2 regions of the Mesorhizobium sp. LSHC412B00 genome follow, and region 2 is predicted to be linked to the other one. Evidence: riboswitches for the same ligand, from Rfam matches in the RefSeq annotation. Region 2 holds a riboswitch; the other holds the start of a gene.

What was found. A riboswitch is a leader RNA that binds a small molecule or an ion and turns the genes downstream of it on or off. The one in region 2 is predicted to bind cobalamin.
Region 1: it holds a riboswitch for cobalamin, as region 2 does, so the genes downstream of both, X757_RS138535 (DUF1636 family protein) here and metE (5-methyltetrahydropteroyltriglutamate--homocysteine S-methyltransferase) in region 2, are expected to answer to the same signal.

What each region holds. Positions count from the first base shown of each region.
Region 1 is NZ_AYWB01000023.1:44,667-48,980, reverse strand. Features, by position in the region: gene cobW (cobalamin biosynthesis protein CobW) at 1-989, opposite strand, end outside; gene X757_RS138535 (DUF1636 family protein) at 992-1,420, opposite strand; cobalamin riboswitch at 1,458-1,665, opposite strand; gene X757_RS138540 (winged helix-turn-helix domain-containing protein) at 1,695-2,897, opposite strand; gene X757_RS138545 (NADH-quinone oxidoreductase subunit A) at 3,225-3,590, shown strand; gene X757_RS138550 (NADH-quinone oxidoreductase subunit B family protein) at 3,581-4,162, shown strand; gene X757_RS138555 (NADH-quinone oxidoreductase subunit C) at 4,167-4,314, shown strand, end outside.
Region 2 is NZ_AYWB01000014.1:193,050-197,363, forward strand. Features, by position in the region: gene metE (5-methyltetrahydropteroyltriglutamate--homocysteine S-methyltransferase) at 1-1,244, opposite strand, end outside; cobalamin riboswitch at 1,339-1,541, opposite strand; gene X757_RS01000000165200 (trehalose-6-phosphate synthase) at 2,110-3,804, opposite strand; gene X757_RS142515 (hypothetical protein) at 3,830-4,018, shown strand.

The sequences.
Region 1 (4,314 bases), on a different contig from region 2:
CGCGAGCGGCGATCGTCCTCGGCCGTCCAGGCGCGATCATAGTAATGGTTGACGCGTGGGCCGACGGCCTGCAGCAAAAGCCGCATCGGCTTGCCGCCGACCTCGACGAAGCCTTTCACGCGAAGCACGTTTTCCTGTTCGGCGGCGGCAGCGACGCGCTTTGCCAGTTCGTCCGGATTGGTGATCGAGGGGATGTCGACGATGAAGGTGTCGAAATCGTCATGCTCATGATCGAAAGCGCCGTCGTGATGCGACTTGCGGTTCTCGATGTCGTCTTCGACGGCGAGACCGAGGCCAAGCAGCACCGACGGGTCGACCTTGCCATGCGCAGTCGGCACGATTTTTACCGCGCGGGCGGAATGTTCATTGATGATGGCGTTGGCGCGGGCCGAACCGGGGGCGTCCATCAGATCGCTCTTCGACAGGATGATCAAATCGGCGCAGGCGATCTGGTCCTCGAACACTTCTTCGACAGGATCGTCATGGTCGAGCGTCTCGTCCTGAGCGCGCTGTGCCTGCAAAGCGTCCATGTCGTTGGCGACGCGGCCTTCGGCCAGCGCCGGGCCGTCTACCACGGCGATGACACCGTCGACGGTTACCCGGCTCTTCACGCTCGGCCACTGGAACGCCTGGACCAGCGGCTTGGGCAGAGCCAGGCCCGAGGTCTCGATCAGGATGTGGTCAACCTTCGGTGTCAGCGCGAGGATCTTGTCGAGGGCGGGCACGAAATCGTCGGCGACTGTACAGCAGATGCAGCCATTGGCCAGTTCGACGATGTTTTCCTCGGGGCAAGTGTCGATGCCGCACCCTTTGAGAATCTCGCCGTCGATGCCGATGTCGCCGAACTCGTTGACGATGATGGCAATGCGCTTGCCCCCGGGGTTTTCCAGGAGATGGCGGACCAGCGTCGTCTTGCCGGCGCCGAGAAAGCCGGTGACGACGGTGCAGGGAACACGGGAGAGATTGCCGGTCGGGTTTGAAACGTTCATCGTCAGTCCTTCAGCATATCGAGGGGTGGGATGCGGGCAACGAGGCCGCGCTTGAGGCTATCGGGCCGGCCGCGCCACGGGATGAGACCGTCGGTCGAAGTCGCGAAGAGCTTTGCGCCGGTGACGAGATCGGCGCCGCTGGTTGGGGCCAGATCGCCGAAGACATAGCTCCAGCAGCCATCACGCAGGATCGCGGCGCTGAGGCGGCGCTTGCAATTGCCGAGACATTCGGCGGTGCGGACGCGGATGTTGTCATCGGCTGCGGCGAGGCGCGTGTCGTCGGCCAGCAGTTCGCCGGCGCGGGGGTGAGCGTCTGAGCCGGTTTCATCGCGGCATGAGGCGCAGACGATGACGGTCACGCCAGCCAACGCGTCGCTATTGGCAGACGAAACATCCGCTGTGCCAGCCGAAAAACTGCTGTTCTGGTCCAAAAACCGTGCTCCTTGCCCGGAAACCCGCCAGGCGATCGGATACTTTGTCTCAGACGGCAGGTCTCCTGGCTCGCGGGTCATCGCCTTGGTTAGCCGCCTTCCCGGTGTTACCCAGTGGCTTTCGGCCTTGGCTCTTCGCTTACAGTTGCGGGGACAGCCGCGGATTTGGGATTTTTTCGTCCCGCACCGCATTCCCTCTTGGCCCTTGCCGTTGCGGGCAGGGGACCGTCTGGAGCGGATTTAGGCTTTTGCAGGCAGCGGTGTCAACGCACGGCTACGACATGGCAATGTCGGCCAAAGGCTTCCCCAAATTGCCGGCCGGCGTCACTTCGATGCGCTCAAGGCCAAGCCAGCCCTGCATCTGCTTCAATTCCTCGAGCAGCTGGGCAGCTGTCTCCGGCGGTGCGCCGGGCTCGGCGTAGGCGGCGTGGACGCGAAGCACGCTGGCCGGGCGGTCGGCCCTGAGGTCGACGCGCCCCACGATGCGGTCGCCGAGCAGGAAGGGCAGGACGTAATAGCCGTATTGGCGCTTTTCGGCCGGGGTGTAGATCTCGATGCGGTAGTGGAAATCGAACAGGCGCTCCGAGCGCGACCGTTCGAAGACGACCGGGTCGAACGGCGCCAGCAGCGCACGCGCCTCGATCTTGCGCGGCAGGCGGGCGTCCTTGTGGAGGTAAGCCTGTTTGTCCCAGCCTTCGACGCGCACCGGCAGCAGTTCGCCCAACTCGACCAGTTCCTCCAGCCGGCCCTTCATATCGGCCGGCGACAGGCGGAAATAGTCGCGCAGGTCACCCGACGTCGCGATGCCGTGGGCGCGGGCGGAAATGCGCAGCAATTCGCGGTGCGCGTCCTCGGCCGCCGGCACCGGCAGGTCGAGGATCGCCTGCGGCAGCACGCGCTCGGGCAGGTCATAGAAGCGTTCGAAGCCACGGCGGTGCGCCGTGGTGATGCGTCCGGCCCAGAAGAGCCATTCGAAGGCGTGCTTGGCGTGGCTCCAGCCCCACCAGCCGCCCGAACCTTTCTGGCCTTCCAGTGCCGAAGCGGCAATCGGGCCGCGCTCGGCGACCGCGCGGTAGATCTCTTCGATATAGGCGGCGTGCTCGCGGCCCCATTTGGCGAGGCCGAGATACATTTCGTCGCCTTGCTCGGCCCGCTGCATGCGCCAGCGCATCAGCGGGTAGGTCTCGACCGGCAGGAACGAGGCCTCATGCGCCCAGTATTCGAACACCGTGCGTTTGCGGGTGATGGCCGCATTGTCGAGCAAAGCCAGCGGGTAGGGGCCAAGCCGCGAATAGAGCGGCATATAGTGGGCGCGCACCACCGCGCTGACGGAATCGATCTGCAGCAAGCCGGTGCGCGACAGCACGCGGGCGAGGTGGCGGCGATCGGGCGTGCCGACCGGGCGGGGATCGAGAAATCCTTGCGCGGCGAGCGCGATGCGCCTGGCCGCGGGGAGTGAGATTTTGTCCTTCGTCAAAGTGTCTTGCCTCGAACCATTTTCCCGACTTTAGCCGGCGATTCCGGTCATGCTAGCAGGCAAATGGCGGGAGATGTGTCAGGAGACAAAAGTGGAGTGAAAGATGAAGGAAATCAAACAGGAGGAGATCGGACCAGTTTTTCCCGGCCTGCCGTCCAGCACTGTCTTTTGAACAAGGTTTGACTTGCTTCGCTGAAAGCCGTGCGCTAACCCTCGCCGCGTTGCAGCAAAGGCACCTAAAACGGTTCAGCGGTTAAACTGTCGCGCTTCCGCATTAGGGTTGGTTGCTGTAATCAAAGTGGATTGGCCGCCAACGGAAAGCCGAGCATGAACGTACTCCTCAGTTCATACCTGCCCATCGTCCTCTTCATCGCCGTGGCCGCAGTTGTAGGCCTGGCGCTTATCATCGCGCCGTTCCTGGTGGCTTATCGCAATCCCGATCCGGAGAAGCTTTCCGCCTACGAGTGCGGGTTCAACTCGTTCGACGATGCCCGGATGAAATTCGACATCCGCTTCTACCTGGTGTCGATCCTGTTCATCATCTTCGATCTGGAAGTGGCCTTCCTGTTTCCGTGGGCGGTGTCGTTCTCGAAGATCGGCATGCTCGGTTTCTGGTCGATGATGGTGTTTTTGGCGGTGCTGACCATCGGCTTTGCCTATGAGTGGAAAAAAGGAGCGCTGGAATGGGATTGAACGACAGTTCCGGAACGCTCGTCGCGCCGAAGCCCAAAGGCCTGATCGACCCAAATACCGGACGTCCGGTCGGTTCCGACGATCCGTTCTTCCTCGAGATCAACAATGAACTGGCCGACAAGGGTTTTCTGGTCACCTCGACCGAGGCGCTGATCACCTGGGCACGCAGCGGCTCGCTGATGTTCATGACCTTCGGTCTCGCCTGCTGTGCCGTCGAGATGATCCACACCTCGATGCCGCGCTATGATTCGGAGCGGTTTGGCGTGGCTCCTCGCGCGTCGCCGCGCCAGTCGGACATAATGATCGTGGCGGGAACGCTGACCAACAAGATGGCCCCCGCTTTGCGCAAGGTCTACGACCAGATGCCGGAGCCGCGCTACGTCATCTCGATGGGCTCCTGCGCCAATGGCGGCGGCTATTATCACTATTCCTATTCGGTGGTGCGCGGCTGCGACCGCATCGTGCCGGTCGACATCTATGTGCCCGGCTGCCCGCCGAGCGCCGAAGCGCTGCTCTACGGCATTCTTCTCCTGCAGAAGAAGATCCGCCGCACCGGCACGATCGAACGGTAGACCCATGGCCGCATCCCTGAGCGAACTGTCGACCTATCTCGGCGAAAAGCTGCCGGGCCGCGTCACCGATGCGGTGCTTGCCTATGGCGAACTGACGATCTCGGTTGCTACAGACAATCTGATCGAGGTGACAAGCTTCCTGCGTGACAATT
Region 2 (4,314 bases):
TGGATCCTCGTGGATGTCACGCGCGTGGCGGCAGCCTCGGCAGAGGCTTTCAACGCGCCTGCCACCGCATCCCTGCCTTGGGACACGGCCCGGGCCAGCAAGACCAGCTCGTCGGTCTTCTGGGCCGCGAAGGCGAGCCACGACCTGATGTCGGCGTCGAGTTCCGTCTCCATGCGCAGATCAATCGGCACATGCAGCATCGAGCAAGAAGGCGCGATCTCGACGCGGTCCAAGGGCCAGCCGGCGACGATCGGTTTGATGCGGTCGAGAATGGCGGGCAGGTTCGCACGCCAGACGTTGCGGCCATCGATCAAGCCAAGCGAGAGCACCAGATCCTTCGGAGCGAGCCGACCCACCGTTTCCAGCTGCTCGGGAGCGCGCACGAGATCAATATGCAGCCCGGCCAGGGGCAGAGAAACCGCGGTTTCGAGATTGTCTCCCAGCGACCCGAAATACGTAGCCAGCATGATCTTCAGCTCGGGCGCGGCTTTCGACAGCTGGCCATAGGCGAATTCGAACGCAGCTCGTTCGTTCGGGTTCAGATCGAGGACAAGCGCTGGCTCATCGATCTGCACCCAGTCGGCTCCCGACAGCTTCAGCTTCTGCAGGACTTGCTCGTAAACGGGCAGCAGCCGCGGTAGGAGCGCGATGGGACCGAACCCCTCGGCAGGCGATTTCGCAAGCTTGAGGAAGGTGATGGGTCCAAGGATGACTGGGCGTGTGTGAATGCCGAGAGCTTTAGCCTCGAGGAAGTAATCGACCGGCTTCGATGACGAGAGGGCGAACGTCTGATCATCATCGAGTTCCGGCACAATGTAGTGGTAGTTGGTGTCAAACCACTTGGTCATTTCCATCGCGGTTACACCAGGTCCATGAGCCTCCTCCTGGTGACCATCGTGTCCACAATCCTCCGTCTGACCCTGGTTGCCGCGCGCCATTGCGAAGTAGATGTCAAGTGGGACCTCGCCGCTATTCCAGCCGTAACGGGATGGAACGGCCCCGACCATGGCTGCGGTGTCGAGCACATGGTCGTAAAGCGAGAAGTCGTTCGACGGGATTTTCGACACGCCGCGATCGCGCTGCTCTTCCCAGCTAGCGGCACGGAGCGCCTTCGACGTCGTGAGAAGGTCGCCAGCGGACGATGTTCCGGACCAGTAGCTTTCAAGCGCGAATTTCAGTTCTCGCCGACGACCGAAGCGCGGCACGCCGAGCGTTGCTACAGGAATTTCCTGAGAGTCAGTCATGTCATACCCCGATGGTTGGGGCGCCGATGACAAGGAAGGCGCTAGCAGGCCGGCACGAACGCCGGCTTGCAGCGGCCACCGAGACACCCCGCCCGTGGACGTAATTCGCCGTGGCAGGTCTCCTGGCTCGCGGGGTCATAGCCTCTACCCGTCTTCCTGAGGGTATTCGCCTCAGTGACATGAGTGGGGTTGGCTCGCCGCTAACAGTTGCGGGGGCAGCGCCGGCATTGCACCGGCTTCCCTCTTAGCTCCGCTGCGGCAGCGCCGCACGCGAGAACCACGACACGCAGACAATCACAGCAGTCTGCTCTTTTGTCAATGACGCATAACGAAATGTTTATGTCGTTATGTGATTTCGCTTTTACGCTTGTCTAACATTGTGAAATATTCAGTCGCCCATTGGCGGCGCTGCTCCGCTGCCACCATTGTCCAACTAATGGATCCCTGTCGGGCTGCGACATCCCTCGCAGGTCGCCGATGAAGGATTTCGGACAAGACTTCAAGCGCGTGACAACGTCATTAGAATGCAGAAGATCGCATTGGTGGCGATGTTTAACGATGCGGCCGCAAGCCGTGCGTGCGTGGTAGAAGCGGTTTTCTCGGAGTGAGCGCCAAACCGTGGTCCGAGGGGAATTGGCACGCCAGTCGTCATCACGGGTGACTAGGCAATCGTGATGACTCCGCTCGGCGGCAAGAGACCACACTGACGGAGCCTGGCTCAAGGGTTTGATGCAAAGCCCGACTGTGGTCCCGATAAGCCGCTTAAGCCGCATTCAGGCGGTCAGGATAAGTATCTCTCTCTCCAAGCGCTCGGCATTGAGGGATGCGCAAATGCAGGCAAAGCTCGCGTGCTTCATATTCTGCATCATACGATCGGCAGGACCCAGTTTTTATCCAGTGCACGCGTCAGCGCGGTGTGCAATTCTGGCTCGGTCCGATACGAAGGCATTTGGGCCTCGCTGATCCAGCCCAAGCCAACATAGTGGAAGTGATCCGCAGGGACCGTAACCCGGCTGCTGTCCAGTTGCCGAACGAAGTCCGCTGACCAATGGTGGATCGTATACGCTTCAAGTTTGTCCATCATCCTCCGCCAGCGTTGGATGCGTTCTTCGCGCGGCATGCTGGCCGCTCTTGAGATCGCGGTAGCTATCTCGTCGGAGAGCCTCGGATTTACCAGCAGGGCGTCCTCGCCGAAGTCTTCGGCCGCGCCGGCAAACTTCGATAACACCAGAACGCCAGGGTCGCTCGGATCTTGTGCAGCAATGTATTCTTTCGCCACAAGATTCATGCCATCGCGCAACGGCGTCACAACGCAAACACGCGCGGCTCTGTAAAGACCCGATATCTCAGCTTGGGTGAACGACCTGTTCTCATAGATAATCGGCATCCACTCGTCCGTGCCATGCCGGTTGTTGACTTGATTGACGAGTCTTTCGACGTCGCGCCGATATTCGCTGTACGCTTGGATGTCGCCACGTGAGGGAGTTGCGATTTGCAAGAGCGAGACACGTTGCGGCTCGACTGCCAGCAGATCGAAAGCTTTAATCCGATTGTCGATGCCCTTGGTGTAGTCGAGCCGATCGACGCCGATAACTAGCTTTGCTCCGCCAAGTTTCAACTGCGAAATGTAGGCTTTCTGCGCCTCAAGCGAATCTGCGGCACACTGTTCGAATTGCTTCGGATCGATACCTATAGGAAAATTTTGGCATTGCGTCTGGCCATGGTCCGAGAAAACGACCCCGTTCTTGCTCTCCAGCCCCAAATGAGATTGGACACAGGCGAGGAAATTGCTCACATCACGGTCGGTCTGGAATCCGAGCAGATCATACTCGAGCATACATTTCATTAGCTCGCCAGAATTGGGCACGCGCTCCATCATGTCAGACTCGGGCCATGGCGTATGCAGGAAATGGCCGATCGGCCGGTCAATGCCGAGTCTGTGCAAATCAGCGCCGAGCGGCAGGAAATGGTAGTCATGAACCCAGTAGACTGCGTTATCTCCCAATTCGGACACCGCGCGCGCCATGAAGGCATTGACGTCGCGATAACTTTTATAATCCTCTTCCGAGCCTGAGATCCGGTCCGGCAGCGAGTGGAGCGCCGGCCACAATATTGAATTTGCAAAACCTTGATAGTACCGAGAATAGTCCGCTGCCGGCCCATCGAGCCACCCGATTTGACCTTTGCCACGCTGCACGAGGGGCACCTGTTGCTTATCCCCGTCGCCAAGATGCTCGGAAAAACCTACCCAGACCGCGCCGGAACGCTCCACGACGCACTCCAGGGCCGCCGAAAGCCCGCCTGTCTTGGGCTGATCAGAATTGACAGTCGCACCGCGGTTGGAAATTGCGATAAGACTCCTATGTGGCTGCTGGGCCGCCGTGTTGAAGCGCTGGTCTGCGGCTGAGACAACAGGACGGGACGGGCCAACTTCGGCTTGTTGTTCTCGCTCCTGTGGCAAGTCTCTCAGGGGTTGTTCAAAAGCGATTAGTTCGTGAACAGCCCCAGTTTGCCATGTGAGGTTCCGGCGCGGCGAGTTGGCGTTGTTCAATGCGTCCATTTCATGCCTCCGTTGAATATTCCCCATGATGGAGCAACTGGCATTCCCAGATTGGCACACCCCTGCTGACGAGAATCTGACGAGCGTCAGAGCAAATGGCGACCGATTGTCGCGTTTCGGCTTCGGCGCCCTCAAGAACCGGCTTATCGCGAAAATAGCTGGCGACCCGATCGAGCGGACCGTGCTTGCGGTAATTGTTGGATTGTTCGGATAAGAGATACACCCAGTAGATGCCAGCACCTGTTGAAATGAACTGAAACTATGTCGCTGCCGCCAAGGCTGCCGGGCACCGTGATGCGATCCTGCGTCTGCCGAAGAGTTTTGACACGGAGATCGGAGAGGGCGGGATAGTCCCTTTCCGCCCGTCAGGGCCCGAGCCAGACCGCGATGTGAATACCAGCCAGGCGAGCACTTCCTGAATCCGCGAATGCCGGGCTCCACATCCGGCGCCTCGTCGAGATTGACGAAGATGAAGCCCTGCTGCCAATTCCGCTGGTCCCATACCAATGG